Kordia antarctica: one gene and its partner. The protein of the gene in region 2 interacts with the protein of the main gene of each other region in a pairwise test. Links are inferred from orthologs where the notes say so. Each region holds a gene or a part of one and is shown on either strand. Other genes may lie near its edges.

The links.
Region 1: the proteins of pepT (region 2) and tpiA interact in binary tests that used the Escherichia coli proteins (3 or more experiments, as listed by UniProt). The link is inferred for Kordia antarctica from one-to-one orthologs.

The regions. Positions count from the first base shown.
Region 1 is NZ_CP019288.1:1,978,657-1,993,983, forward strand. The notes cover bases 8,478-11,278. They hold tpiA (triose-phosphate isomerase), read right to left. Parts: upstream 10,353-11,278; coding sequence 9,603-10,352; downstream 8,478-9,602. Other genes in these bases: IMCC3317_RS07965 (ATP-dependent Clp protease adaptor ClpS), read right to left, coding at 8,478-8,752; prmA (50S ribosomal protein L11 methyltransferase), read right to left, coding at 8,763-9,602; IMCC3317_RS07980 (TlpA family protein disulfide reductase), read right to left, coding at 10,365-10,856; IMCC3317_RS07985 (L,D-transpeptidase family protein), read right to left, coding at 10,853-11,278. In the rest of the region: IMCC3317_RS07940 (alkaline phosphatase D family protein), read left to right, coding at 1-984; IMCC3317_RS07945 (hypothetical protein), read left to right, coding at 1,326-2,795; IMCC3317_RS07950 (patatin-like phospholipase family protein), read right to left, coding at 4,027-5,754; IMCC3317_RS07955 (MBL fold metallo-hydrolase), read left to right, coding at 5,891-7,315; IMCC3317_RS07960 (M57 family metalloprotease), read right to left, coding at 7,420-8,256; more of IMCC3317_RS07965, read right to left, coding at 8,477-8,477; more of IMCC3317_RS07985, read right to left, coding at 11,279-11,431; IMCC3317_RS07990 (ABC transporter permease), read right to left, coding at 11,432-12,508; IMCC3317_RS07995 (BT_3928 family protein), read right to left, coding at 12,519-13,721; folP (dihydropteroate synthase), read left to right, coding at 13,854-14,681; IMCC3317_RS08005 (LamG-like jellyroll fold domain-containing protein), read left to right, coding at 14,842-15,327. UniProt on the Escherichia coli protein: Involved in the gluconeogenesis. Catalyzes stereospecifically the conversion of dihydroxyacetone phosphate (DHAP) to D-glyceraldehyde-3-phosphate (G3P).
Region 2 is NZ_CP019288.1:1,102,330-1,117,817, reverse strand. Bases 7,962-10,923 are described here. They hold pepT (peptidase T), read right to left. Parts: upstream 10,080-10,923; coding sequence 8,844-10,079; downstream 7,962-8,843. Other genes in these bases: IMCC3317_RS04315 (TonB-dependent receptor), read left to right, coding at 10,268-10,923; IMCC3317_RS04325 (YdeI/OmpD-associated family protein), read right to left, coding at 8,245-8,838; yajC (preprotein translocase subunit YajC), read left to right, coding at 7,962-8,170. In the rest of the region: IMCC3317_RS04370 (DUF1801 domain-containing protein), read right to left, coding at 1-146; IMCC3317_RS04365 (acyl-CoA reductase), read right to left, coding at 222-1,286; IMCC3317_RS04360 (4Fe-4S dicluster domain-containing protein), read left to right, coding at 1,426-1,779; IMCC3317_RS04355 (PUR family DNA/RNA-binding protein), read right to left, coding at 2,727-3,116; IMCC3317_RS04350 (ABC transporter ATP-binding protein), read right to left, coding at 3,196-4,950; IMCC3317_RS04345 (Glu/Leu/Phe/Val family dehydrogenase), read left to right, coding at 5,090-6,193; transcription antitermination factor NusB, read left to right, coding at 6,284-7,225; IMCC3317_RS04335 (DUF1573 domain-containing protein), read left to right, coding at 7,268-7,873; more of yajC, read left to right, coding at 7,880-7,961; more of IMCC3317_RS04315, read left to right, coding at 10,924-13,117; IMCC3317_RS04310 (quinone-dependent dihydroorotate dehydrogenase), read left to right, coding at 13,604-14,623; IMCC3317_RS04305 (hypothetical protein), read left to right, coding at 14,648-15,130; IMCC3317_RS04300 (hypothetical protein), read left to right, coding at 15,250-15,488. UniProt on the Escherichia coli protein: Cleaves the N-terminal amino acid of tripeptides.

The DNA of each region.
Region 1 (15,327 bases), 880 kb from region 2 along the record:
TGGCAGTACAGAACTGATCCGCCAGATTTTAAAATTGCGTTAGGTTCGTGTAGTTTTATTAATGAAACTAAAGATGACCGACCGAATCCGTATGGTGGAAAGTATCAAATATTTGATGCTATTCTTGCAAAAAATCCAGATTTAATGTTATGGGTTGGCGATAATATGTATTTGCGAACGCCCGATTTTATGACTGAAACTGGAATTCGCCATCGATTCAGACATACGCGCGCAACTCCAGAATTGCAAGCATTACTAGGAAGTGTACATCATTATGCAACTTGGGACGATCATGATTATGGACCAAATGATGGAGATCGTAGTTATGTGAATAAAAAAATTACGGAGAATACTTTTAATAAATATTGGGGAAATTTGAATACAAATGCTGCCGGAAATGGCGGCGTAACACAACATTTTGCGTGGAATGATGTAGAAGTTTTTATGTTGGATGATCGATATCACAGAGCGCCAAATAGAGATCCGAATGATGACAGAGCGTATTTAGGCAAACAACAATTGGATTGGCTGATTGATGCGTTAACGAATAGCAGCGCGACGTTTAAAATCATCGTAAATGGCGGACAAGTGATCAGTGATGTCGCAAAGTTTGAAAACTACGCAATGTATCCAACGGAGCGCGCAAAGTTGTTACAACGCTTGCATGACTCCAAAATAGAAGGCGTATTTTTTATTAGTGGCGACAGACATCATACAGAGATTTCCAGATTGGAGCGTGAAGACGCATATCCGTTGATTGATATTACGTGTTCTCCGCTTACCGCTGGAACTCATAAAGCAAGAGACGAAGGCAATACGCTTCAAGTGAAAGACAAAACATTTTACAATCGTAACTTTGGAATTATTGACGTTTCTGGCAAACGAAAAGAACGCACGTTGCTTCTAACTATTTATGATTCCGACGGAAAAAAAGCCATTGATTACACGATTAAAGCGCAAGATTTACGGTATCCGAGAAAGTAAAATTTAAAAATCACTTTTTATAAATTATTCAAACCGTCAACTAACAATTGGCGGTTTTCTTTTTTAAATTTTACAGCTTTCGCGATATTTCTCAGATACAATTACAAAAACAGAAGTAGCGTAATTAAAAAACTATTTTTAAACTATAAATCAAATAGTTACAAAAAAGTAATTATTTCTTATTTAAGGCTTCATTAGAAGATTTTCCGTAACTTCCTTTCAGTTTACTTCAAAATAACGTCATAAATCAAGTATTTATACGCTAGTATATGATCTCATTTTTTATGAAATTTGAAGTTACAAATTACACCTTTAAACCAACCAATTAATCTCAAAATAAAATGAAAAACCAATCCTTATTAAAAACTGTGATGTTGCTATGTGTGGCACTATTATTTTTACACTCTTGTGAAGAGAAGAAAAAAGACAAACAAGATGATGATGCCATAACCGATGTGAAAACTGAAAGTAGTTATGACTTAGCAGATGCAGAAACAACAAGTACTTGCAATTGCGAGTCAGATTGGTTTCCGCATACACAAACTAAAGCACCAGCAGAAGGCGCTAACAGTCCTTTTGCGGCAAGCGAAACAGCCAATTGTATTTTTCATCAATGGTCATGGCAAAAGTTTCTGTGGTTAACAGTACCTGATGCTACAGCTAGCAAAACACCATTATTTTTAAGAGATGCTAGTATTACACAAGTCGATCCATATATGAAACCAGTTACCATTCCAAGCGGCGTTTTACTTGCATTATCAACAAAAGATGCAGAACAAGCAGGATCATCCGCTATTTTAGAATCAAATCCTAACTTTAATACCAATGGTGTCGCAGGAACTGTGTTTTATGCAATCTACATGAACAACACAATGAATACTGCCGCAAAAGGATTTGCTAAAGGTTTACATAATGGAACAATAAAACCTTCAAACTCAAAAGCATTTCCAGTAGGATCGTTTGAATTAAAAACGTCTTGGATTCCAACTTCTGTGATTCCAGCAGCAGATTTAGCAAATTATTACACTACAAATGCAAGTATTGATGGTAAAACTGTTGAAGTTGCTATGTTAGGGATGCATGTTGTAGGTGTTGTAGAAAATCATCCTGAATTTATTTGGGCAACATTTGAACACAACAACCTTGCACCTGCTTTTAATTGGACAGAAGGAACTGCTAGTGCCGATACTGAAAAATTATTATTTAAAAAAGGAAGTGTTTCTACTATTGATGGAATTAAATGGACAGGTACCTCTATGAGTGAAGCGTATTCGCTTTTTGAATATGGTGTTCCAAGAGTTAAAGGTGGTACGCCAACAACAAATTTCATGACGACAAGTCAGTCAGAGCCAGAAAATTATAATAATATCAAAAATATTGATGCTAGTGTTGCTGAAAAACTAACAGATGTTTGGAACAACTATGCATATACTGGTTCTATTTGGATTAATACTGATGGTTTAACACCTGCAGAACAAATAGCATTAATAATAAAAGAAGGAAGTTCAATTGGAAGTGCAACACCTGGTTCAGTTGCAAGAGGTTCTTTAAACTCTGCCAATATTACTATGGAAACCTATACACAAACATTCAATTCAAGTTTAGCGAGCATCAATGTTAGCAACTTAACAAACTGCTTTTCATGCCACAGCGCGCAGAGTTTTAGTAGCGGAACTCCAAAATCTCCTATATACATCAGTCACGTATTTGATGGGTATTTACAAAGTCAAAAAGGAGCGTCTGAGACTGAAATTGATATAATGAAAGTAAAAGAGTTTCAACAGATTTTTATAGAAAAGAATAAAAAATAATCACACAATAAAAAACCGCTTAAAAAAAAAGAGAATCCTCAGGGCAAAGGATTCTCTTTTTATTTTTAATACAATTTATCAGATTGTTAACACTTAAAATACTAAATATTTATACTGTAAATATAGTCTAGTATATAATTCACACCTTACAAAGTCGATGAAAATATAATTTTATACAGATAAACGGTCTATTTATATCGATAAACGACCATTAAATTCTATTTTTATATACTTTGAAATTTTCTTAAACAAAAAAAAGAACTTTTTGGGGGCACAAAAAGTTCTTTATTTCTTTACAATTTACCAGATTGTAATTATCGTAATACTAAATAGTATGCAGCAAATATAAGGTTAGAAAGATAATTGATCCGCAAAAGTCGATCAGTTAGTAGTAGTGTATAGACGAATGACAATATATTGACGATTAATGCTATCGTGATCTTTTTACACAGGTACTCAGGCAGTTAATTAAAATATAGCCAATTTTATACAACAAACTATTGACTGTATTTTACAAATAATTCTTTTTCCATTCGATAACAAGTCTATTTTATTAAAATTTTTCGAATGCTTTAAAAGATTGAAAATTTAGGAACTCCAATTTAGAAAACTCTTTTTAAAACACTATAAAGCATAAAAAATCTCATCAAAAAAATAGCTGTATAAAAAGCAAAAGGAGTGTTCCCCAACACTCCTTTCTAATTGTAGAATAATAAACCTCAATAAAAATATTCATTGAAACTTAATCTAAATTAGTAAATGTTGAACTCGTAATTTGGTTTTTTTTGTGAGCGTAGAGAAAAGTTAATAAGCGTTGCGTTTTTAGTAGAAAAATAAAAAAGGAGTGTCCCCCAACACTCCTTTTTTCATAAGAAATATATTCTTCAATTTTCGAACTTAATAATTTAAGTCTGTAAATTTATAGTAAAGAATAAATAACCTAAAAAACCTGAGACAAACTTAGGCAAAGTATAAGCGTCATAAAAGAAACACTACACGTAATTTATAAATTACGTACAAATAAAATTGGTGTTAAAAATTTGATTTACAATGAGTAACCCTACAAGAATTAGCAAACTTTGTAGCTATTAAATAATTGAATTCAAATATGGTTTTTGTATGATTTTTTGAGTTATCAATCCTAAAAACTGCTATTTCGGATCATCGAAATATTGAAAATAAGCAAATCATATAAGCGAATTCTGGATATTTTTAATGGAATCATTACAATTTACAATAATTCGTTTTCTTCCAAACTGTCTTTGATGGTATTGCGAACTATGCGATACGTTTTGCGCTGTACAAACAATCTAAATACAAACGTATAAAAACGATTTTTAGTAAAGCTTTGCACAATTTTACGAATCCGTTTCTGAATTGGCTTTTTATAAGTTTGATCAAACGTTTCCATATCAAAGGTTGGATATTTCGGATACGCTAATTCTGCATCAATTCCATATGTATTTGTATCATATTTTCTTTCTATTGCGCGCAACACACGCATGTCAGGAATGATAGGAAAGTATTTCGGAACTTTATTGAGATCATCTTTATTGCCATAACAAAAACGATCTTGTGATGCTGCAGTTACTTGCTTGCCAAATCGTTTCACTATGTTTCTATTTTCAATAGCAAAATAATACCGTAAAAACGATTGGCAATTTTTTCGCCCTAATTGAAAATCGTGCTCTCGGAACGATTCATCTAAAAAACCGCCAAATCCACTTAATGGCGCTGATGCTAAATCACTTTTGGAACGAACCAATCCTGTTGCCGAATGTTGCTTTCTTTTTGGTTCTACCAGAAATTTTGTACGATTGCTTAACGACAACGCTTCAAAAATTCCATCTTGATTAAACATTACTTGATTTCGCAATGCTTTAAACATTCCTTTGGCAATAGAAATAATATCTCTTTTTGAGTCGTACGCATCTTCACTATTATCTTGATTTGGAAAAGGATCCACCATGATAATGGCGTAATTATCTTTTTCTTTTATCGCTGGATTTTTCTCCAAAAGTACTTTCATTCCAATACCAAACGGTTCATTGTTAATGAGTCCGCCATCGACAGAATTAAACGTATACATATCATCTTTTTGTAAATCGACACGAATACCTTCACTCCTATCAAACAAATATTTTGGATAGCGCGCTACATATTCTTGCGCAATTGTAATCTCTCTCGATTTCAATCCAATCGGAAATGCAGACGTACTCAATGTTGCTTCTTTCAAGTAATTAACGTGTGTTGAATTTTCCAAATCCAATACAAAATATAACGACTCTTCATCTGTTGGAATTCCAGGTTTAAAAGCTTCATTAGAAATTTTATATCGAAAAAAACCACCGTGATTCGTAATTACACTTTCACTATCTTTAAAATCGATATTAAAATTTAATCCGCGTAAATTTGTAGTTGTCAATACCAAATCCAAACTTTTAGAAACATACTTAGGAAACGCCACATTATCATTGGTTTGCAAAGCTTTGTCAGCAATAATATCAATTGCATCCGAATTTAACAACGATTCTGGATATTCGCCATCTTTCAAATCATCAACATTCAATAACTTCAACAACGATTTTTCTGTATCAGTATCTGCCATTTTCACCCAAGATTGGTAAAACACATTGTCTTCGCCTGTTGGATTGTCTCTATTGACAAATTTATGTTCCTTATTTAACAGACTTAAAACAGTCAACGTTCCTGTAATTCCTCCAGCGGAAGCGCCACTTAACACTTCCAACTCCACATCATGCATCGGAATCGAATGATCGTACTCAACATGATTTTCTCCTACTATTTTATTATGTTTTTTTGCCTTTTCCCATAAATGTAACGATTCTAACAAATAATCAATAACGCCAGCTGTGTAAGCTCCGGCAGAAACTGCGCCTGCCATTGTAATGCATATTTTAAACTTTTCTGATGACATATTTTGTGTAAATTTCTGCATAAATATAGTGTTTTATGACGCTGAATATTGCACTTTTAGTATTAATCTAAGTACAATTTTTAACAAACAAATACAATGCGAGCATAACATTTACAATTATAATGTTTGCTATCTTTGTCCTGTAAATTATGAAATTATGAAGATTGAACAAATATACACAGGTTGCCTAGCGCAAGGTGCTTATTATATAGAATCAAACGGTGAAGCGGCAATCATTGATCCGTTACGGGAAACGAAATCATATATTGATAAAGCAAACGCTAATGGCGTGAAAATTAAGTATGTTTTTGAAACGCATTTTCATGCAGATTTTGTTTCTGGTCATTTAGATTTAGCAAAAGCAACTGGCGCTACAATTGTTTTTGGACCAAATGCAACTACTGATTACGAAATATACAGTGCAAAAGATGAAGAAGTATTTACCATCGGAAATATAAAAATAAAAACACTCCACACACCAGGACATACACTTGAATCTACTACGTACTTATTGATCGATGAAGCTGGGAAAGATCATGCTATTTTTTCAGGTGATACGTTGTTTTTGGGCGATGTTGGAAGACCAGATTTGGCAATTAAGTCTGACTTAACAAAAGAAGATTTGGCTGGAATGTTGTTTGATTCATTACGAAACAAAATTATGCCGTTGGCAGATGATGTTATTGTATATCCTGCGCATGGAGCTGGATCGGCATGTGGGAAAAATTTAAGCAAAGAAACGGTTGGATTACTTGGCGAACAGAAAAAGACGAATTATGCGTTGCGCGCAGCTATGACAAAAGATGAATTTGTAAAGGAAGTTTTGGACGGAATTGCGCCGCCACCACAATATTTTTCTAAAAATGCGATGTTGAACAAATCTGGGTATGCAACTTTTGAAACTGTTTTGGAAAAAGGAAATGTTCCGTTAACGCCAACAGCTTTTGAAGTTTTAGCGAATGAAGAAAATGCGTTGGTTTTAGATGTTCGTCCTCAAAAAGATTTCTTAGCAGCACATATTCCAAATAGTATTTTTATTGGACTTAACGGAAGTTTTGCTCCTTGGGTTGGCGCATTGATCACAGATTTGAAGCAACCAATTTTATTAATTGTACCAGAAGGTAAATCTGCGGAAGCTGTAACACGACTTTCCCGTGTTGGATACGATAATACACTTGGCTATTTAGAAGGCGGAATTAACGCATGGAAAATGGCTAAAAAAGACACCGCAAGTATTACTTCTATTTCTGCAGAAGAATTTGCAAATCGTTTTAAAAATAATAAACTGAATGTATTAGATGTTCGTAAAGACGGCGAATACCAAGCGAAACATATAGAAGGCATACAACATTTTGCACTAGATTTTATTGATAAAAACATGAACGAAATTGACGCAAACAAAGCCTATCACATTCATTGTGCTGGCGGATATCGCTCTGTCATTGCGGCTTCTATTTTAAAAGCACGTGGTTTTCATAAAGTAACTGATGTTGCTGGCGGATTTGGTGCAATCAAAAAAACTGACTTACCATTTACAGAATTTGTATGTCCATCTACACTTTCTAAAGAAGAAGAAAAATAATCTCAAACATTTATAAATAGCAAAAAGACGCTGGTTAGGCGTCTTTTCTATGTTAAAAATCACTCGCGGTGTTATTTTATTAATACGATAATTTATCTATTTAATTAGTACATGTATCTTAATGCAGTGACATCATTTCCATTAAATTCTCCATCTTCAGAAGAACTGAAACAAGCATTCATTAATGAAGTTGAATCATATCCTGTTGGTGTTCCTGGAATATGGATTGCTCCAACTCCAGCAGTTCCTTCATTTGAATTTTGACCACAACTTTGTCTGCTGAAGTAATCTGAATGACGGAATCCTATTGAGTGACCTATTTCGTGTCCAATAACATGCTCGTGAACATTGTTACTGTAACCTGCCATTCCTGAGTTAATTTTAACCCACTTGTATGGGTTTCCTCCTGAAGGGAAACCTGCAGATCCACCTGCGCCTCCAGACACTTGGTACACTACCATATCTTTACTTTGATAGTTAGTACCAAATGATAAACTGAAACTAATGTCTAAGTTTAATGCGTTATAGTTATCAACTGCCCAACGAAGTCCTGTTTGCATTGCAGTTGTTAATCCATTAGAGTTATTTCCTGTGTATCCAATGATAGTAATTACTCCATCAGATACTAAATTATTTGTACGATATTGCTTGCTAGTAATGTCTCCACCAAGTTCCATATTCATCAATTGGTCGCGTGTCATTATAATGTCATCTTCAAGTAAATATGCAGGCTCCAATTTTCCATTTGGCTTTTCAAGCATCGTTTCCTGCATGTCAAATGTGTTGAAGTGAAGAGATCTTGCTTTTTCAAGAACGTCTTGTGGAATTCCAATTGCTGAGTCTTCTTGCTCATCTACTACTGAAGTATCTTTACTACAAGATACAACTGTGATTCCTAAAGATAAGGCTAATAATAAGGTTAAGTTTTTAAATTTTTTCATATTTAAAGTTTTACTGGTTAATGTTAATTAAAGTTTGGAGCGATTTTTAACATGTTTCAAATGTAATAATAAGATTGAGAAAATGCTAATGAAATGTTAAAAAAACTGAGAATACTTAAAAAATTAACACTTTATATGCATATTGTTAAATATTTGACAAAAAAATAAGCGCTCTTGTGGAGCGCTTATGTATGCTAATATATTTAAAATCTTCTAGTTACTAAATAATTTCTGCCGAAAGTCCAGCTTCTAACAATTTACTGCATCTTGGTTTTAATTCTTCATATTGTCCAGTTTTAACCGTACATTTTCCTTTGTAATGAACAATTATGGAACATTGTTCGGCTTGTTCAGCACTATGATCACATGCAAAAATTAATGTTTCAATAACATGATCAAACGTGTTTACCTCATCATTATACAATACAATTTCATTGTTTTTTTGTACATCTTCTAAGGTTTCTACTTGTTCCTCAACTTTTTCTTGTGTACTCATCGTCAATATTTTAAGGCAAAATTACAAATTTTAACGCAACCCAATTGTTTTTTTCAAGCTTACGCTCGAATTTTAACTTGTTTTTAGCACATTCATCCGTTATGATCGGAATATCTTCCGTGTAAAATCCGCTTAGAAACAATATTCCATCAGAATTTAAACATGTTGCGTATTGATGAATGTCTTCTAAGAGTATGTTTCTATTAATGTTTGCTATAATGATATCGTACTTTTTACCTTCTAATAGCGAAACATCGCCTTCATATACAGAAATGTGTTTGCAATTGTTGCGTTCAACATTTTCTAATGAATTTAAGTAACACCAATTGTCAATATCAATTGCGTCTAGTGGTTTTGCGCCTTTCATTTCAGCCATAATTGCCAAAACGCCAGTTCCGCAACCCATATCCAACACTTTTTTATCTGTAACATCTGTGTGCAAAATATGTTGCAACATCATATGTGTTGTTTCATGATGTCCAGTTCCAAAGCTCATTTTTGGTTCTATAACAATATCATATTGGGCATTTGTTTTTTCATGAAATGGCGCGCGAACAGCACATTTTCCATCAACTTCAATAGGTTGAAAGTTTTTTTCCCATTCTTCATTCCAATTCACTTGCTCTATGACTTCTTCTTCATAACTAATTTGAAACTCGTCACTGCTTAGTATTTGAATGTCTTCTAAAATGTTTTCATGCCAATCTCCTTTTTGAATGTACGCATTGACACCTTTTTCATTTTCCACAAAACTTTCAAAGCCAGCAAAACCCAATTGTGCAATTAAAATTTCAGTTCCAGTTTGCACAGGAGTTACTTTAAATATGTATCCTATATATGTTGTAGACATTTATAATGCGTTTATGATAGCTACAAAATCTGCCGCTTTTAAAGCCGCGCCACCAATTAATCCTCCGTCAACATCTTCTTTTGCAAATATTTCGGCTGCATTTGCAGGTTTTACGCTTCCTCCATATAAGATAGAAACTTCATTTCCTACTTCACTTCCAAATTTTTCTGAAACCGTTTTTCGAATAAAAGCGTGCATTTCTTGCGCTTGTTCTGGCGAAGCTGTTTCTCCAGTTCCTATTGCCCAAACTGGCTCATACGCTAATACAATACCTTTCCAGTCTTCTGTATTCAGATGAAATAATGCGTTGCTTAATTGACTTTTAACCAAAGAAAAATGATTTCCTGCTTTACGATCTTCCAATTCTTCTCCAAAACAAAATACAATTTCCATATCATTTGCTAAGGCAGTATTTACTTTTTTGGCTAACAATTCGTCTGTTTCGCCAAAATATGCTCTGCGTTCGCTGTGCCCAAGAATAACCGTTTTAACTCCAACACTTTTCAACATTTGCGCTGAAATTTCGCCTGTATACGCACCATTTGCTTCTTGATGCATATTTTGTGCAACAACTTCAATATCGTGTCCTTTTAATACTGTAAACGCTTGAAAAAGGTTTACATATGCTGGCGCAACCATGACACTAACATGTGTATTTGATACTTGTGCTATTAAATCATTTAATAAAGCTTCCGTTTCCGAAAGATCATTGTTCATTTTCCAGTTTCCTGCAACTATTTTACGTCTCATTTTTTTACTTTTTTATTGTTTAATTGCTTCTCGCAATGCTTCATCAGTTGTTTTTACGGCTTCGTATAGTTTGATACTTCCGTCAGGATTGATAATCATGTATCTAGGAATCCAATCGACATCAATGGCTTTTGCAAACGCACTTTTAAAACCTTTCGGTAGAAAATAATGTTCTCCAATTAAGTTGTGCTTTTCGATTCCTACTTTCCAGCTTGATTCTTTTCGATCCAAAGATAAAAATAGGTATGTGAATTGCGGATTATTTTTTTGAATTTCTTTTACGCTTGGAATTCCTTTCAGACAATCGCCACACCAAGAAGCCCAAATGTCAATGAAAATGGTTTCTCCTTTATGTTTGGCTAAAATTTCTTCAACCTTTATCTTTTTTCCATCAATAGTACGCATCGTGTCTTGCAATGCTTCTTTTGGAAATTCTTTTAAGATTTCCTTTTGGCAACTTATTGAAAAGACTGTGATAAAAAGTATGCTTATAATATATTTCATTTTTGAATCGTAATTTGTGTCTGTTTTGTAATATACGGATAGATTTCGTTGACGTCTTTATTCTTCATCGAAATGCAACCCAATGTCCAATTTCGTTTCGCATCAATCATGTTGTCCATTCCGTCAGGAACGCCGTGAATTCCAACTTCGCCGCCAATAGTTTCGCCGTCTTTTATGACTCCTTTTGCTTTTCGCGATTTAAATTTTTTCCAAGATGTTTCATTCGGATAATCAATCCAAATAAATTTTGACCAATTGCGATGCGGATATTTGTCTCGGACACCAAAAACACCTTCTGGCGTACACTTATCGCCTTCTTTGTGTTTATCATCAATAGGATTTCCGCCAAAAACTACGTCGTATTGTTTTACCAACGTATCTGATGTAAATACTGAAAGTGTATAGTCGCTTTTATCTATTAAAACACGAATTTTAGTTTCCTTTGGCAGCAATTGTTTCAGCGTTGCTTCTGGAGTTTCCGAAGTTTTTTTGTTTTTATTGGATGATTTAGTATTGCAAGAAATCATCAAACAACATATCAGAACATAGACGAAATATAATTGTGTATTCTTCATTTATTGTAATCTAATTTTAGGATCGAGCCAACCATAAATGATGTCAACTAGAATATTTATAACGATAAACATGCTCGCAATTATCAATACAGAACCCATTATTATTGGCAAATCCTGACTGTTTAATGCATCAACAATTTCTTTTCCGAGTCCATTCCAACCAAAAATATATTCCACAAAAACAGCTCCAGCTAACATGGAAGCAAACCAACCTGAAATTGCAGTAATTACAGGATTTAACGCGTTTTTTACCGCATGTTTTTTTACGACCTGAAACTCGCTTAATCCTTTAGCTCTTGCCGTTCGAATATAATCTTGATTGAAGACTTCCAACAGCGAATTTCGCATGAGTTGTATGACAACTGCCAACGGACGAATCCCTAAAACAATGGCTGGCAAGATGAGATTTTTCCAGCGAATGCTGACTGATTCACCAAAATCATCAACTTCATATAAACTTCCTGTCATGTTTAAGTTTGTGAATTCATGCAATAGAAATCCAAAAATCCATGCAAATAATATTGCACTAAAAAACGACGGAACGCTCATTCCTAATGTACTTATGATTTGAATTGTTTTGTCGATAAATGTGTCTTTATATAACGCCGAAATGATTCCGAAAATGATTCCGAGTAACATCGCAATACTTATTGCCGCAACTGCTAAAACAATTGTGTTTGGCAAGGTTTCCTTGATGACTTGCGAAACACTTTTTCCAGATTTCTGAAACGATTCACGCAAGTACGGAAATTTTAAAACTGTTGTTGTGTTTCCTATCGTAAATAGTTTGGTGGCGCTGTATTTATTTTTGGATAAATAGGTGTAATCTTCTTCCGTTGTAGAATGAAATGAGAGTGGAAATAAATCGTTTAAATAGTATGCATACTGCGTTAACAGCGGTTTATCAAAACCATATTTCTTTTTTACGATTGCCACTTGTTCTTCCGTTTGATTTTGCCCAAGCATCATTTTTGCAGGATCGCCAGGTAAAATATTAAACAAGAAAAAGATCACCGTAACAACTCCGAAAAGTGTTAGAAATGCATAGCCAATTTTATATATAATGTATTTTCCCAAAGAGAATTTTCTATAGTTTTATATTGTCAAAATCATTGTAATGCGCTTTGTCGATAATTGTTCCTTTTTCTAGTTTTAAGATTCCAGGATTTGATCGGATGATGGTTTTTAAAGCCGTTTCATCCGTTAAATAGAAGTCAAAATTATAGTGCATTATGTCTCCTAAGTCTTTCATATCTTGCGGATCTGAAGATGATACTCCAATTACTTTGTATCCTTTTTCAAGTGCTTTATCTGTAAACGCTTTCACTTTTAAAAGTCCAGCATCTTCCGATTTATCCAAATTATACATCACAACTACGATGAGTTTTTCTTCTTCTAACATCATTTCGGTTACATCGCCATCTTCCATACTTTCTATAGAGAAATCGTGAATTGGTGGTTCGTATCCTTCTTCTAATATTTCACTTTTTACGCTTACGTATGTTCCGCCTTCTACAACTGGATATTCTGTACTTTGCGTGGTTATTTCTTGCATTTTTCCGTTTACATCAAATGTCCAAATGTATTCAAAAACGGGTCTGGGCGCATCTGGCGGAACCGACATTCCGTCTGTAATATTTGCGCCAATTTTATAAGGTCTGAAATCGAATGTTGGCAAATGATTTAATACGTGTCTTCCAAAGAAAATACACGCTAGTAAGCTTACAATTGTAATTCCGATGTTTATTTTTTTAGAAAATATAGATTTGATATTATCCACACCTAAAAATAAAATGATGATAAAGAATAGTAATAAAATATCTTTCTTGAAACTTTCCCAAGGCGTGAGTTTCCAGAAATCTCCAAAACAACCGCAATCGGTTACTTTGTTGAAATATGCGGAGTAAAACGTTAGGAATGTGAAGAAGATAATTAACCCAAGTAAACACCACAAAACAGGCTTTTTGTATAGACTTAAGAGAATCATTACGCCAAGAATTACTTCTAGAATTACGACAAATACGGCAATCCAAAGTGCGTATGGCGATAAAAATTCAAGATTTAGTACATCTTCTGCGAAATAATCTGTCAATTTAAACGAAAAACCAACAGGATCATTTAATTTGATAAATCCTGAAAAGATAAATAATCCTCCAACGAAAAGTTGCGAAAATATCGTTAGAATTCTTCCGGATGTAGAATCGAATTTCTTTTGTAAATAGCGGTACACTGGACTAAAAAAATTCAATATTTTTAATATTATCACTCCAATTCTAGCTATAATTTCCATTGCTTATTTCGTTTTTTGTGTTACTGTTGTCGTAAAATCACTTTTCAATTTTACGTAATGCGTTAGATTTTATGTAAATTTCGTCCAAAATTACCAATTTATAAAAAGAAACGGATATAATACCATTTATATATGCAATTTATAAACTGTAAAGGTCAATTGATTTCGTTGGATTCGCCAAAAGTAATGGGGATTTTGAATGTAACGCCTGATTCTTTTTTTGATGGCGGAAAATATAAAGATGAAATCGCCATTGTAACGCAAGTAGAAAAGATGCTACTCGCTGGCGCAACTTTTATAGATATTGGCGCGTATAGTTCGCGACCAAATGCGCCGCATGTTTCCGAAATTGAAGAGAAACAACGCTTGCTTCCGATTGTAGAATTATTAGTAAAGCAGTTTCCTGAGATTTTAATTTCGGTTGATACTTTCCGGAGTGAAGTTGCGAAAGAAGCGATAAAAATTGGTGCAGCACTTGTGAATGATATTTCTGCTGGAAATTTAGACGCTAAAATGATGGAAACAGTTGGTAAACTTGGCGTTCCATATATGATGATGCATATGCAAGGAACGCCGAAAACGATGCAGCAAAATCCTAGTTATGAAAGTATTGTGAAAGAAATTTTAGAGTATTTTTCGAGTAAAATCGCGAAAGCGAAATCACACAAAATTAATGATATTATTGTGGATCCAGGTTTTGGATTTGGAAAAACGATTGCACATAATTATACGATTTTAAAGCAATTGGAATTGTTCAAAATTCTCGATTATCCAATATTGGCAGGTGTTTCCAGAAAGTCCATGATTTATAACGTGTTGGAAACTTCGGCGCAAGAAGCATTGAATGGAACTTCTGTGTTGCATACAATTGCATTGCAAAATGGTGCCTCTATTTTGCGTGTTCATGATGTGAAAGAGGCGATGGAATGTGTGAAGTTGGTAGGAATGATTTCTGATTAACTTGGACATCTTAAAAGTTTGGTACTGATTTCTTTGTGATTTTTAATATAAGTTGCTTATATTTAGTATCTTAATTTAGTAATATTTTTTACTGATTCTCGGTAAAAGTATTTTATTTAATACCATAAAAATGAAGCCTTTTAAATTATTATTAATTTGTTTGTTCGTTATTCTCTATAGTTGTAATAGTGATGAAGATGTAGGTATTATTCCTTCTAATATAGAGTTTGATATTATTGGTTGTGACGAATTAGCTACTGGCATGGTTGTAGGAACTATTACTTCTAATATTAGCACTCCTATTACTTTTTCTTTAGAATTAGGAGATGATGAAAATACTTTTAATATTGATCCAGTTACGGGAGAAGTTTCGGTGTCAACAACATTAAATGTCTCAATTAGTGACTTAGAAGGAACTTATAATTATACATTTTCTACCTTAGATTCCAATGGTGCACCACTGGAAACTTTCTTAGTTACAATAAATGTTTCAACTGAAGTAAGTGATATTTCTTCTGGATTATTAGGCTATTACCCATTTTCAGGAAATTCGCTGGATGAAAGTGGCAATAACAATGATGGTACTGTATTTGGAGCTACTTTAACTAGTGACGGTTCAGGAGCGGAAAATAATGCTTATCATTTT
Region 2 (15,488 bases):
ACATTTTTTCCATTATATGTATAACAAGGATGCTTCCATTTAAAATCTTCAGTCAATTCACAGTTGAGAAGTATATTGCGAAGTTCCGTTAATTCTTCTTGCCATTTTTTAAGATTTTCCAAGTAAATATCAACTTCTTTTTGCATGATTTGATAATTTTTCTTTTAATAATATACAACTTCTCAGCTGAGGAAAATAGGGTAGTAGCAACCTCTTTTTATCTAATTTTTTAAATTTGTTAGAAACGCTAATGTATCAATTCCATCAGCATAATCGTGTAATTTCGGATATTGTGTTTGTCCAAAATCTACTTGATTTTCAAAGTTCATAGTTGTGACAATACATTGTATTTTTTCTGCGTCTTCGCTTAATTTTTCTTTCAGTGAAGCCAAATCATCATAATATTCATAAAAAATCGTCGCAATTGGAGAAGCATATTGTTGGTCTTCTTTAATCATTAGGAAACCATTTTCTAAGATATCAAACAAACTCATCAAATACACAGCTTTGTTATAATCATAGTTATTGGCGTATTTTGCGCTGTTCATGACATCGCTTTTTGAGTACATTCCTTTGAAAAAAGCTTGAAAATCATATCCTTTCGGAACAAATAATTTAGAAACACTTCTGCAACCTAATCCGAAATAAGTAAAAATATCGTCGCTTAGCGCGATTAATTGCTCTTCGGATTCGTTTCCTGTCAAAATGGCAACCGAATTTCTGTTTTTACGAATAATATTTGGCTTGTTTTTAAAATAATATTCAAAATAGCGCGCTGTATTATTACTTCCTGTGGCAATAACAGCTTCAAAATCAGTTAGTTTTTCTTCTGTAAAGATAATTTTACCTTTAAAATTTGGTTCCACATATTCTAAGTATTTTGCTAAATATGGCAACAAATGTTTATCATTAGAAGATTGCTTTACGCGTACTTCATGTCCAGAAATTAAAACCGATAAGAAATCGTGAAAACCTACCAATGGAATGTTTCCCGCCATAATGATCGCCACTTTTTTCGACGAACTATTGTTAAAATTGTATGTTGAAGTCCAACCTTCTAGCGATTCTTTCTGTAATGCTTCTGCCCAATTTTTCAAGGCAAAACGTAGCTGTTCTTTAGTAAACCAGCGATTATTTTCTTCTGATAATTTCAATTGATGCTTCATTCCATCAAAGAAAATATCATTAAAAGGAATAGAATTAGTAGGTGTAGCGTCTTCTTTTGCGAATTGTTCTAAAAAAGCGCCGAGTTTTACAAAAGCGTTAATTCTTTCTGCTAAATCCATCTGAATTTGTTTATGAATAGTTTTGGCGTTATTTTTGCAATCTGAATAAGGTCGCCACTATTTATTTTTGGCGAATTTATAAAACTTTTACCGCATTAGCGGTAGTTCATAAAAAGATTGTAAACGAATACGAAAAATAATGGCAATAATTATAACTGACGAATGTATTAACTGTGGTGCTTGCGAGCCAGAGTGCCCAAATACAGCAATTTACGAAGGAGCTGATGATTGGCGTTATTCAGATGGAACTTCTTTGAAAGGAACTGTTGTTCTTCCAGGAGGAAAAGAAGTGAATGCTGATGAAACGCAAGAACCAATTTCAGACGAACTTTATTATATATCTCCAGATAAGTGTACCGAATGTAAAGGATTTCATGAAGAGCCACAATGTGCGGCAGTTTGTCCTGTTGATTGTTGTGTGCCCGATGAAGATATCGTAGAAACGGAAGAAGAATTACTTGGAAAGCAACGTTTTATGCATCCGAAAAGTTAAAAGTTAAAAGTTGAAAGTGAAAAGTTGAAAGTGAAAAGTTGAAAGTGAAAAGTGAAAAGTGAAAAGTTGAAAGTGAAAAGTGAAAAGTGAAAAGTGAAAAACTGAAAACCGAGACTGAGACTAAAAAATAAAAAGAAGCCATTTATGATATCTCATGAGTGGCTTTTTTTGTGTATGATTTTTTTAATTTTGAAAACTGAAAACTGAAAACTGAAAACTGAAAACTGAAAACTGAAAACTGAAAACTGAAAACTGAAAACTGCGCCGCATTGAGCGAAGTCGAAATGAAAACTGAAAACTGAAAAAAGCCACTGTGATTTATCACAGTGGCTTTTTTGGTTTATGACTTTATTGATTTTCGCTTACTTAAATTAGATGATTTAAGGTTACTCTAGTTGTATATGTGCTTATTTGGGGCTTAAATTGGCATCATTATTAATCTATAAAGAACTTTATAATTATGTTAAAAAACTTAAAAACTTTAAAAGGAGTACAAACAATTTCTAAGAAGAAACAACAATCTATTCTTGGTGGTAATAGTTATTTAGAATGTTTACGAACGTGTGGAGGTTCTTGTAGTATAACAGGTCGTTGCTTTTGGATGGAAAAGTAATTGAATATAAAATGTTGAAAGTGAAAAGTTGAAAGTGAAAAGTCAGACTGAATACTAAACACTTAAAATAGGGGGAAAGTCACTTATGAAGTATCATGAGTGGCTTTTTGGTTTAAGATTTTGAATCTTAAAAATAGCAAATAGAGAATATTTAATGTAGAAGTTTTTTATTCGAAACTGGAAAAGTATTGAATTATAAATTTTTAATTTTACTTATTGAACATTGAACATTGAACATTGAACATTGAACATTGAACATTGAACATTGAACATTGAAAACTAAAAAAAGCCACATATGATAATACATAGTGGCTTTTGAGTTGGTTGATATTAGTTATATATCTTCAAAGTTTACATCTGTAAAACTTCCAGTATCCGTAGTTTCATCTGCACTTTGCGATTCCGTTTCATCCGTAGGATATTCTCTTTTGAAATCTTTTTGGTGACGTTCCGATATTACTTCTTCGCCTTTTTCATCTACAATATAAGAAGTCATTTCGCCTAAAATTTCTGAAAATGCAGTGAAATCTTCTTTGTATAAATAAATTTTGTGCTTTTTGTAATGGAAAGTTCCATCGTCGTTGGTAAACTTTTTGCTCTCAGTAACGGTTAGGTAATAGTCGCCAGCCTTGGTTGCTCTGACGTCAAAGAAATAAGTTCTCCTTCCTGCTCTCAATACTTTAGAGAAAATTTCTTCCTTCTCTAATAATTCTTTTTCACTCATAATCCCCTTTTTCTAAAGTTTAGTTGTTTGTTAATCTCCCTCAAAAATGTAAAAAATAATTTAACTGAACAACTAAATACTATAAATCTTTTTCGGAAAGTTGTTTTAAATAGAGCTGCTTGAAGTAACCATCTTGCTCAATAAGATCGTCATAACTGCCATTTTGAATAATGCGTCCGTCATCTAAAACAATAATTTTATCAGCATTTTTGGCAGAAGAAATACGGTGACTTACAATAATTGTCGTCTTATTTTTGGTAATTCGTTGAATATTATTGAGGATTTCCTCTTCGGTTTCTGTATCTACGGCTGACAAACAATCGTCCAATAATAGAATATTTGGATCTTTAATAATAGCACGCGCAATGGAAACACGTTGCTTCTGTCCGCCACTTAGCGTAATTCCGCGTTCGCCAAGAATAGTATCATATCCTTTTTTGAAACCAATAATATTTTCATGAACTGACGCAAATTTTGCCGCTTCAATCACTTCTGCTTCAGTTGCATCTTCTTTTCCAAATTTAATGTTGTCTTTAATGGTTTCTGAAAACAAGAACGCATCTTGCGGAACAATACTGGTAGCGTTTCGCAAACTGTTGAGGTTGAGTTCTTTAATAGGGATTTTATCAATTTCGATGACACCTTTTTCTATATCGTACATTCTACTGATTAAATCTAGAATTGTTGTTTTCCCAGAACCTGTTTTTCCAACAATTGCCAACGTTTCGCCAGAATTTAGCGTGAATGAAACATTTTTTAATGCAGTAATATTTGTATCATCATACGTAAATGAAACATCTTTAAATTCAATATTTCCTTTAATTGGTGTCGCTTTCGCGATTTGATTCTGAATTTCTGGAGCCACTTTCAAGAATTCATTAATACGTCCTTGCGAAACTTCCGCTTGTTGTACAATAGAAGTTACCCAACCAATCGTTGCAACTGGCCACGTTAGCATATTTACATACATAATAAATTCAGCCAAGACACCAAATTTTATTTCTCCATTAATATATTGTTGTCCACCAATATAAATTACCAGAATATTACTGGCACCAATTAATAAAATCATCATCGGAAAAAACCAAGCTTGCACTTTAACCAACGCCATATTTTTTTGTTTTCCTTCAATAACCATTGCATCAAATGTATGTTTTATTTGTGGCTCAATTCCGTATGCTTTAATGACTGAAACGCCAGAAAATGATTCTTGTGTAAAGGTTGATAATTTTGATAAAAACTGTTGTACAACGGCACTTCGTTTTTGAATGGCGCGACTTAGTTTGTAAATTAAAAATGCTAAAATTGGTAATGGAACTAGCGTATAAATTGCCACTTTTGGCGCTGTGATAAACATTAAAGGAATCAAACATGCAAATAACGTAATCGTACGAATACTGTACATAATTGCAGGTCCAGCATACATTCGTACTTTTCCAACATCTTCACTAATACGATTCATTAAATCGCCCGTACGATTCTTTTTATAGAAATTTGTAGATAGATTTTGATATTGCTGATAGACTTCATTTTTTAAGTCATATTCCACATATCTAGAAATATTGATAATCGTCTGACGCATTAAAAATGTGAAAAAAGCGGCTAGGATAGAAGCTCCAACTATAATTAAGATGTTTGTAAAAAGTGCATCTTTCACGATAGTTAAATCCGTAATTTCACTATCAATGTATTGTTGAACAGTCGTTAACGAATTTCCGATAAGTTTTGGCGCAAACAAAGAAAAAACCTGCGCTATCACGGTAATTAATATTCCTAAAAGTAGTTTTCCTTTGTATTTTTGGAAATATTTATTTAAATACTTTAATTCTTTCATCAGCTAAAATTCGCAAACGTTTTTTAAAATTTTTATTGAATAATCTTCATTTTAACAACAAGTTTGTTGCATAATTTTGAATTATTACTATTTTTACAGTTACTATTTTGTATATACTATAAAAATTAACACAACACATATGGTTTCAGACATCATAAATACTAACGAATTACATAAGGTAGATCCAGTCTTTGGGCAACTGTCTTTTGATAACCACGAACAAGTTGTTTTTTGTAACGACAAAGATACAGGATTAAAAGCAATTATAGGAATCCACAACACAGTTTTAGGACCTGCTTTAGGCGGAACTAGAATGTGGCAATATAATAATGAATGGGAAGCTTTAAATGATGCGCTTCGCTTATCACGCGGAATGACTTTTAAAGCCGCCATTACTGGATTGAATCTTGGTGGAGGAAAAGCCGTAATTATTGGAAATGCAAAAACACAAAAAACACCCGCATTAATGCGAAAGTTTGGTGAGTTTGTAAATTCATTAAGCGGACGCTATATCACAGCTGAAGATGTTGGAATGGAAACCGCTGATATGGACATCGTAAGAGAAGTAACACCATACGTAACTGGAATTTCAGAATCTAAAGGTGGCGCAGGAAATCCATCACCAATTACAGCATACGGCGTTTTTATGGGAATGAAAGCTGCTGCGAAATATAAATTTGGTTCCGATGTTTTAGAAGATAAAGTAGTATATGTACAAGGAATTGGACATGTTGGAGAAGCATTGGTTGCCCATTTATCAAATGAAGGCGCAAAAGTAATTATCGCTGACATTAATGAAGAACGTTTGCAAGCCGTAAGCAAAACCTACGGAGCAAAAATTTACAGAGGTAAAGATATTTATGCGGAAGAAATGGATGTGTATGCACCATGTGCTTTAGGAGCTACTATAAATGATAGTAGTATTTATAAATTGAAAGCACACGTAATTGCCGGAGCTGCAAACAATCAGTTGCAAGACGAAGTAAAACACGGAGCACTATTAAAAGATAGAGGAATTGCATACGCACCAGATTTCTTAATCAACGCTGGCGGAATTATCAATGTTTACGCTGAATTGGAAGGATATGGCAAGGCGGAAATCATGCGTAAAACAGAAAATATTTACAATACTACTTTGGAAATATTTAAACATTCAGAAGAAAATAATTCCACCACACACAACGCTGCTTTGAGCATTGCATTGGATAGAATTGAAACTAGAAAAAAAGAAGCGAATAAATAGTAGCATTCTTTTAAAATAATTATATTTTTGCGGGGCGAAAGGAGTTGATCTTTTTGCCTTTCATTTTCAAAAATTAAAGTTCTTATTTAGATGCTAACAAGAAGACATATTCGAGTTAAAGTAATGCAATCCATTTATGCATTATCACAGTCACAGAGTGACCAAGTTGATAAAGAATTGAAGTTTATCAATATGAGTATAGCGAATATGCATGATTTACATATGCTGACACTAGACTTATTTGTTAAACTAAATGAGTTGGCACAAAAACAATTGGCGCTTTCTCAAAAGAAATATTTAGCAACTTCTGCGGAAAAAAATCCAAATAAGAAGTTTATTCAAAACGCTATTATTCAACATTTAGTTCACAATGTAAATTTAAAAACTGCTATTCAGAATCGTAAATTAAACGATTGGGAATTGAACGGCGAATATATCCGTGTAATATTTGATGCAATGTTAGCGAGCGACGTATATAAAGAATATATGGCTTCTGAAGAAACTACATATGCCGATGATCGTGCGTTTTTAGCTAAATTGTTCTCAGAGGTAATTGCGCCAAATGAAAAATTATACGAATATTTTGAAGATCAAAAATTAACATGGCTTGATGATTTGCCAGTTGTCAACACTTTGATTTTGAAATCGATCAAACAATGCAAGCCCGGAAAAGAGCGAATTTTTCTTCCTGAATTGTATAAAGATGATGAAGATAGGGAGTTTGTGAAGGATTTATTTACGAAAACAGTCTTAAATGATGATATGTTAACGACTGAAATTCAAGGAAAAACACCTAATTGGGATAAAGATAGAATTGCCAATTTAGATTTAATTTTGCTTAAAATGGCGATTTGCGAATTCTTAAAATTTCCTTCAATCCCTGCAAAAGTCACGATAAATGAATATATTGAGCTCGCAAAAGAATATTCTACGTCGAAAAGTAGTATGTTTGTAAACGGAATTTTAGACAAATTAATTAAAGAGTATAAAAAAGAAAATAAGTTAAATAAAATCGGTCGCGGTTTGATGTAACGAAAACAATTATTAAATTTACCATTCAAAATTTTAAGTACTATGATCAGAAAAGGATTTTTATTATTAGGAGCTATGTCGCTTGTCTTATTCACATCATGTAAAGACGATGCAACAAAAAAAGTAAATAGCGAAAATGTTGCACAAGCAGCACAAAGAGATGCAGTAGCAAAAAACTTTGCAGCAATGACATTTGAAAAAACAGAGCATGACTTTGGAACTATCAATGAAGGTGACCAAGTGGAAACTACTTTTAAGTTTACAAACACTGGAACTGCACCTTTATTAATTTCAGGAATTAAAGGAAGTTGTGGATGTACTGTTCCTAACGATTGGCCAAAACAACCTATCGCACCAGGAGCTGAAGGACAGTTTACAGTAAAGTACAACTCTACAAACAAGCCAAACCTTAAAACAAATACTGTTACGGTAACGGCTAACACTGAAACAGGTTCAGCACGTGTTAATATCAAAGCATTTGCAACGCCTAGCCCAGAGTTAGAAGCTAAAAGAGCAAAAGCAAAAGTAGAAAGAGATGCTAGAATGAAAGCACAACAAGAAGCTCAAAAAGCTGCTGGTGCAAAAAATGGAACTGAAGTAAAAACGGGTTCAACTCAAGCAGGGCACGAAGGACACAATCATCAATAAATATTAATGGGAGAGTTAAGTCAATTTATACCGTTATTATTAATGGTTGTTGTAGTATACTTTTTTATACTAGCACCAAGCATTAAACGACAAAAAAAAGAAAAGAATTTCATGGTATCCATCAAAAAAGGTGATCGTGTGATTACCAAAAGTGGAATACATGGAAAAATTGTTGAGCTTAATGATAAAGACAACACTTGCATTATTGAAACTTTAGCAGGGAAAATTAAATTTGAACGCGCTGCACTTTCTGCGGAAGCATCCGTAAAAATCAATACGCTTCCTGCAAAAAAATAATACAAGCTTTTATAGCATAAAAAAAGCATCGTGAAAACGATGCTTTTTTGTTTTTATAAAATTTTAAAAGTCAATTATCGATATGAATCATTCAAACCTTTACCCTCCAAAATCATAGGAATTATTTTTTTGAGTCTACTTTCTTTAGTCGCAACTCTTTTTGCAGTACTTATATATTCAGCGTATTCTTTTTGTTTGTAATTTGATAATTTTTCAAAAGCAGTTTCTAACTTTTTGTCCGCTTCAAAAGCAACTTTCAATTCGTTAGAAATCACAATCGAAGTATCTTTTTTCATGACAACTGTTTTTCCATCTATTTGATATTGTACAGCTTCGTCAATATAAACTTTCACTAAATCTTCTGGAATTATATCAGCTACTGTAAATTTCCAATGTCGCATGGCTTGTGTTTTTCCTTCTTGCGCATTTACCAAAAGGTTTGCTTCATCTTTCAATAAAGCACCTTGGTAAAACCATAATCCAACATGCGATTTAAAAGCACTCAAACCTAAAATATTCTTTCCATCAACTGTAAACACAGGAATATTCCATTTGATCGTTTCTTTAACAGCAGAATTTTTCAGCACAATATTTCGCAATACATGCAGTTTAGCTGCCCATTCAGGGAAACTAGCAATGTATTCTTCTGCGGAAGCGTATTTTTTCATGAAAATTACTTTTTATACTTCTCAGCAGTCAATTCCGTAATTTTCACAATCACTTCAATAGCACTTAATATACTTTCTACCGGAACATATTCATAACGTCCGTGAAAATTATGTCCGCCAGCAAAAATATTTGGACACGGTAAACCCATAAATGATAACTGCGAACCGTCAGTTCCTCCACGAATTGGTTTGATAATTGGTGTAATTCCTACTGCTTTCATAGCTTCTTCAGCAATATCTACAATGTGAAAAACAGGTTCAACCTTTTCTTTCATATTGTAATATTGATCTTTCATAACCAATGTTACAGGATCGTATGTATACCGACTGTTAATATCTTCGGCAATCTTGCCAATTAACTCTTTTCGTGCTTCAAACTTATCTTTGTCATGATCTCTCACAATATATTCCAACGAAGCTTCTTCCACACTACCTTTTATAGTATGCAAATGATAAAATCCTTCACGACCCGAAGTTTCTTGCGGAACATCATGTGGCGGCAATGCATTCATAATTTCATTCGCAATTAAAATAGAATTGATCATTTTTCCTTTGGCATATCCTGGATGAACGATTTTACCTTTAATAGCAATTTTTGCGCTTGCTGCATTAAAATTTTCATATTCCAACTCGCCAATTTCGCTTCCGTCCATTGTATACGCCCAATCTGCACCAAACTTTGCTACATCAAACTTGTGTGCGCCACGACCAATTTCTTCATCTGGCGTAAAGCCAATACGAATTTTTCCATGTTTTATTTCTGGATGATTGATGAGGTATTCCATTGCAGAAACAATTTCGCAAACTCCAGCTTTATCATCTGCGCCAAGCAACGTTGTTCCGTCAGTAGTAATTAAGGTTTGTCCTTTATATAATAATAAATCTTCAAAATAATCAGGCGAAAGCACAATATTCTGTTCAGCATTTAAAACGATATCTTTTCCGTCATAATTATGCACAATTTGCGGTTTTACATTTGCGCCAGTAAAATCTGGAGAAGTATCAATATGTGACACAAAACCAATCGTAGGAACTTCATGCGCTACATTACTAGGCAAGGTTGCCATAATGTAAGCGTTATCGTCAATAGTTACTTCGGAGAGTCCAATTTTATTTAATTCATCTACTAATAAATTCGCTAAATCCCATTGTTTTGCTGTACTTGGTGTCGTTTCTGAAGTTTCATCAGATTCTGTGTCAATCGTTACATAACTAATAAATCTATCTATAATATGTTGCATATGTGCTCTTTTTCTTCAAAAGTAATTGATTTCTCAATATTCATAAAGTGTTGGGCTATTATTTTTATTATAATGAACGAAATAGGCGAAATTGATATCAATTTAACAATAGTTTAAGATAAAATTTCATTTTTTGTCTTTGTTAAGAAAAAATAAGTTAAATTCCCAGAACTATAAAAACCAATAATATGATAAAAAATTACTTCATTTTGATGTTGACAACACTCTTGTTTTCAACATTTTCTTATGCTCAAGTCGCTGGAACAGTGACAGATGACACTTCAACTCCGTTGCTAGGAGTTTCTATTGTAGTCAAAGGAACTACCAAAGGTGCAATTTCTGATTTTGATGGAAATTACAAAATTGACGCTAAACAAGGAGCTATTTTAGTATTCTCCTATGTTGGTTATGAAACTCAGGAAGTAACCGTAAACGGAAACACAGTTAATGTAACAATGGTATCAGGACTTGGTCTTGATGAAGTTGTACTTATTGGATCTCGTAATGCTAACAGAACAGCGACTGACACAGCTGTACCAGTAGATATATTGGATGTTAATGAATTAAAAGAAAGATCGCCACAAATTACTGTTACAGAAATTCTAAACTATGCGGCACCTTCTTTTTCATCGAATCCACAATCTATTTCTGATGGAACAGACCACATTGCGCCTGCATCATTAAGAGGTTTAGGACCAGACCAAGTATTGGTTTTAATCAATGGAAAAAGAAGACACAAAACGGCTTTAGTAAATGTAAATGGTACATTTGGTAGAGGTAGTGTTGGTACCGATTTATCCTCAATACCATCTAATGCAATTGATAGAATTGAAATTTTAAGAGATGGAGCTGCTGCACAATATGGTTCTGATGCCATTGCAGGAGTGATCAATATCGTTTTAAAGAAAGACACTAACAAACTTCAATTAAGTTTAACTGCTGGAGCTAATTTTACAAGCGAAAGCGGACCAGATGAGAATATTGATGGAGAAAAAGTGAATGTTGGTGTAAACTATGGGCTTCCAATTGGAGACGAAGGTGGATTTATTAACTTTACTGGAAACTTCAATTTTAGAGGTGCAACGAATAGAATGCAAGAATGGCAAGGACAAATATTCAATGCGTATAACTCTATTGAAAGAGTTGCTGATGCTGCAGGTTATGATACTTCTTTATTATTAGATAATGACTTTACTGATATTTTTAACTTTGCGGGTGCTGCCGGAATTACCTTAACAGGATCGGAAACACAAGCAGAACTTAGAACCATATTAGGTGCTGATGTAACAGACAGTGAATTAGCTGCTAGAGGACAACAACGTAGTGATTATAATATGAGAGTTGGACAATCTGAACTTAGAGGCGCACAGTTTTTTGGAAACATGGAAATTCCTTTAGGAGAAGATTTAGACTTCTATGCTTTTGGAGGTATTGGATACAAAAATGGAAATGCGGCAGGATTCTACAGATTGCCATATCAAAGTAGAGCGTACACGCCAGCTTATATAAATGGTTTCTTACCAGAAATTAATTCAAACATAACTGACAAAGCAATTGCAGTTGGAATTAGAGGAAAATTAGGAGACTGGAATGTAGATTTTAGCAATAACTTTGGAAAGAATTCATTCTTATACAGAATTAGTAACTCTAACAATGCATCTTTAGCAAACTCAACACCATTTGAAGCAGATGCAGGAGGATTCAATTACAGTGAAAACACAAGTAATGTGGATCTTAATAAATATTATGAAGACATTTTCGCTGGATTCAACGTCGCTTTTGGAGCAGAATACAGAGTAGAAAACTACGCAATTGTCGCTGGAGAAGAAAACTCATATGCACAATACAATACATTAGGAAACATTCATGATCCTACAGATCCAAACTCAGTAGTGCCAACAGATTTCTTTGGTAGTAGTAGACCAGGAGGAATTCAAGTATTTCCTGGATTCAAGCCAGAAAATGAAGTAAATGCATTCAGAAACTCTATTGCTGGATACATTGATGTAGAAGCAGATTTTACGGAATCTTTTATGGTTGCAGCAGCAATTCGTTTTGAAGACTTTTCAGATTTTGGAAGTACAGTAAATTTCAAATTAGCTACTAGATTGAAAGCAACTGACAATATAAATATTAGAGCAGGATTTCAAACAGGATTTAGAGCACCTTCATTACACCAAATTCATTACAACTCAACGTCTACATTATTCGTAAACGGAGTTCCTAATGAAGTTGGAATTTTCTCAAACACATCTCGTGTTGCACGATTATTAGGAATTGAGGAATTAAAAGAAGAAACTTCTACTGGATTTACGTTAGGATTTACTGCTAAAATTCCAAACGCAAATTTAAAGTTAACAATAGATGGTTATCTAATAAACATTGATGACAGAGCTATCTTAACAGGTCAGTTTGACGCGAATGGAAATGCAGAACTAGCAAGTTTATTCGCGCAAGCAAATGCAAGTCAAGCGGCATTCTTTGCAAACTCTGTGGATACACAAACAAAAGGTATTGATATTGTTGTAGATCATAAAGCAACGTTGTCAGACAATTTAAAACTGACAAACACATTATCATTTACATTATCAAAAACGACTGTTGAAGAAGTAAAAGTTCCGACTGCAATATCAAATGCAGGATTATCGGATACATATTTTGATAACACAAGCAGATTGTATTTAGAAGCAGCAGTTCCAAGAACGAAAGGAAACTTATCGCACAACCTTAAAATAGGAGATAAGTGGAACATCTTTTTAAGAAACAGTTACTTCGGTGAAGTAGAAGAAGCTACAAACAATACGGATCCTACTGTAGAAAGAATCTATGCTGGTAAAATTGTTACAGACTTAAGTTTTGGATACAGCGTAAGCGAAAGCCTAAAACTAACGTTGGGAGCAAACAACTTATTAGATGTATATCCAGATCAATCTGATCCAGCTTTTCAATCAAGCGGAAGATTCTTGTATTCTAGACGTTCTACACAATTTGGAACAAACGGAAGACACGTTTTTGCAAGATTAAGTTTATCTTTATAAAATACAATACACTTTAAAATTATTAAAAAGGCTCCATAATTTGGAGTCTTTTTTTGTTTTTTTTAAAATAGAAATATCAAGAATTTGTTGGCGATTTGAAAAAGAACATGTTTTAAATAAAATTATTTAACCTGAGTTTGATATAAAGTTTCAGAGTGTTTTTTTGTCTTTTCCGCAGTATAGCAGGGATTTTTCGTTAAGAATTTTCGAATCCTTGGAGAAAATTTAGAAAAATTCATGCGGTTTTAGTTTTTTTCAAAAAGAAAAACTAAAAATACCTCTGGAAAAGCGCACTTTCTTTTGTTTCTTTTCTTTGTGCGAGCAAAGAAAACGAAAATAAAAATCAAATAGTTAGCACAAAGTCTTTGTTCTAGACTCTAGAAGCGTAGCGGTCTTATATCTTTTATCGGACAAAACTAAAATAAAATAATACTTGAAAAGATTTCACTTCTATAAATTACATTATTTTTGCACAAACAATACAACATGTACCAATTCCTCGTAAAACCTATACTGTTTCTTTTTGATCCTGAAAAAGTACATCACTTTACCTTTTCATTAATTAGAACACTTTCTAAAATTCCTTTCATGAGAAGTCTTTTCAGAGGAATGTATGTTGTGAATGACAAACGTTTAGAACGAACTGTTTTTGGATTAACCTTTAAAAATCCTGTGGGTTTAGCTGCCGGATTTGATAAAGATGCCAAACTCTACAATGAGCTCTCAAACTTTGGTTTTGGTTTTATTGAAATAGGAACGTTGACGCCAAAACCACAAATTGGAAACCCTAAAAAACGGTTGTTTCGCTTAAAGCAAGATGAAGCAATTATAAACCGAATGGGATTCAACAATGGTGGCGTTCATGAAGCTGTGACACGTTTAAAGAAAAACAAAGGTGTATTAATTGGTGGAAACATCGGGAAGAATAAAACCACGCCAAACGAAAGTGCTGTTGAAGATTACAAAATTTGTTTTGAAGCGTTATTTCCGCATGTAGATTACTTTGTAGTAAATGTAAGTTCGCCCAATACTCCAAATTTACGTGCGTTGCAAGACAAAGAACCGTTGACAAAGTTACTGACAACCTTGCAAACGATGAACAATGCGAAAGATGCTCCGAAGCCAATTCTACTAAAAATTGCACCCGATTTAACCAACGAACAACTGGAAGATATCATAGAAATTATTGCGGAAACTAAAATTGCTGGCGTAATTGCTACAAACACAACAATTTCGCGTGAAGGTTTGCAATCGGAAGCCAAAGGTGAAATGGGCGGATTAAGTGGAAAACCACTCACAAATCGTTCTACGGAAGTGATTCGATTTCTAGCAGAAAAAAGCAACAAAGCGTTTCCAATCATTGGCGTTGGAGGAATTCACTCAGCAGAAGATGCATTAGAAAAACTAGAAGCTGGTGCAGATTTAGTTCAACTCTACACAGGATTTATTTATGAAGGTCCAAAATTGATTAAAGAGATTAACAAGCGAATTTTACAAGAATTGTAGTTTAAGATATATGCATTATAAACAATGATTAGAGTACTACATATATCAACATTCATGATTATAGGATTCTTTCTGTTTGGTTGCAGTAATCAAGAAGCTAGATTGAAATCAATTGAAAAAGAATTGTTTATTAAGCTACCTGTAAATATTGAAGTAATCCAAGATGATGATATTTCGCATAATGGGTTTGAAAGTGATTATACCCAAATTGTTACATTAAAATTTGAAAAAGAAGAATTTGAAGAACTTATTGATCAAATTGAAAGTTCACCATTTTTCAATGAGTTAAGGAGATTTGATGGTAAATCTAAACCGTTTCCCAATGATAAAATCAGCAAAGAACACAAAATAATACTTGATTCCTTAACTGCCGAAGCAAGAAGTGGAACTTGGATAAAAGATAAAGTTAATTACAAATACATAGACTTTTTTACTTGGTCAGATTTTTGTGACGCTTATATAAACACTACCAACAGAACATTAAAATATACTCATAATCATTTATAAAACGTATCACTTTTGCGCTACTGCCAAATATTAAACTCGTAACTTTCCATACACATCGTTGGCTTTAATTTATAAATCGCATATAAATTGCTGGTGAAATAAACAACAAACACATTTCAATGATTAATAGATTACAATTTTCAATAGATATTAAGGCAGAGAAAACCAAGATATGGAAAGCACTCTGGAACGAGCGTTCCTATCGCGACTGGGTCAGCGTATTCTTTGAAGGCTCTTATGCAATTACCGAAAATTGGGAAGAAGGCAGTAAAGTAGTATTCCTTGCTCCAGATCAAAGTGGTATTTACAGTAGCATCGAAACACATATTCCAAATAAAATTATGATGTTTAAGCATAT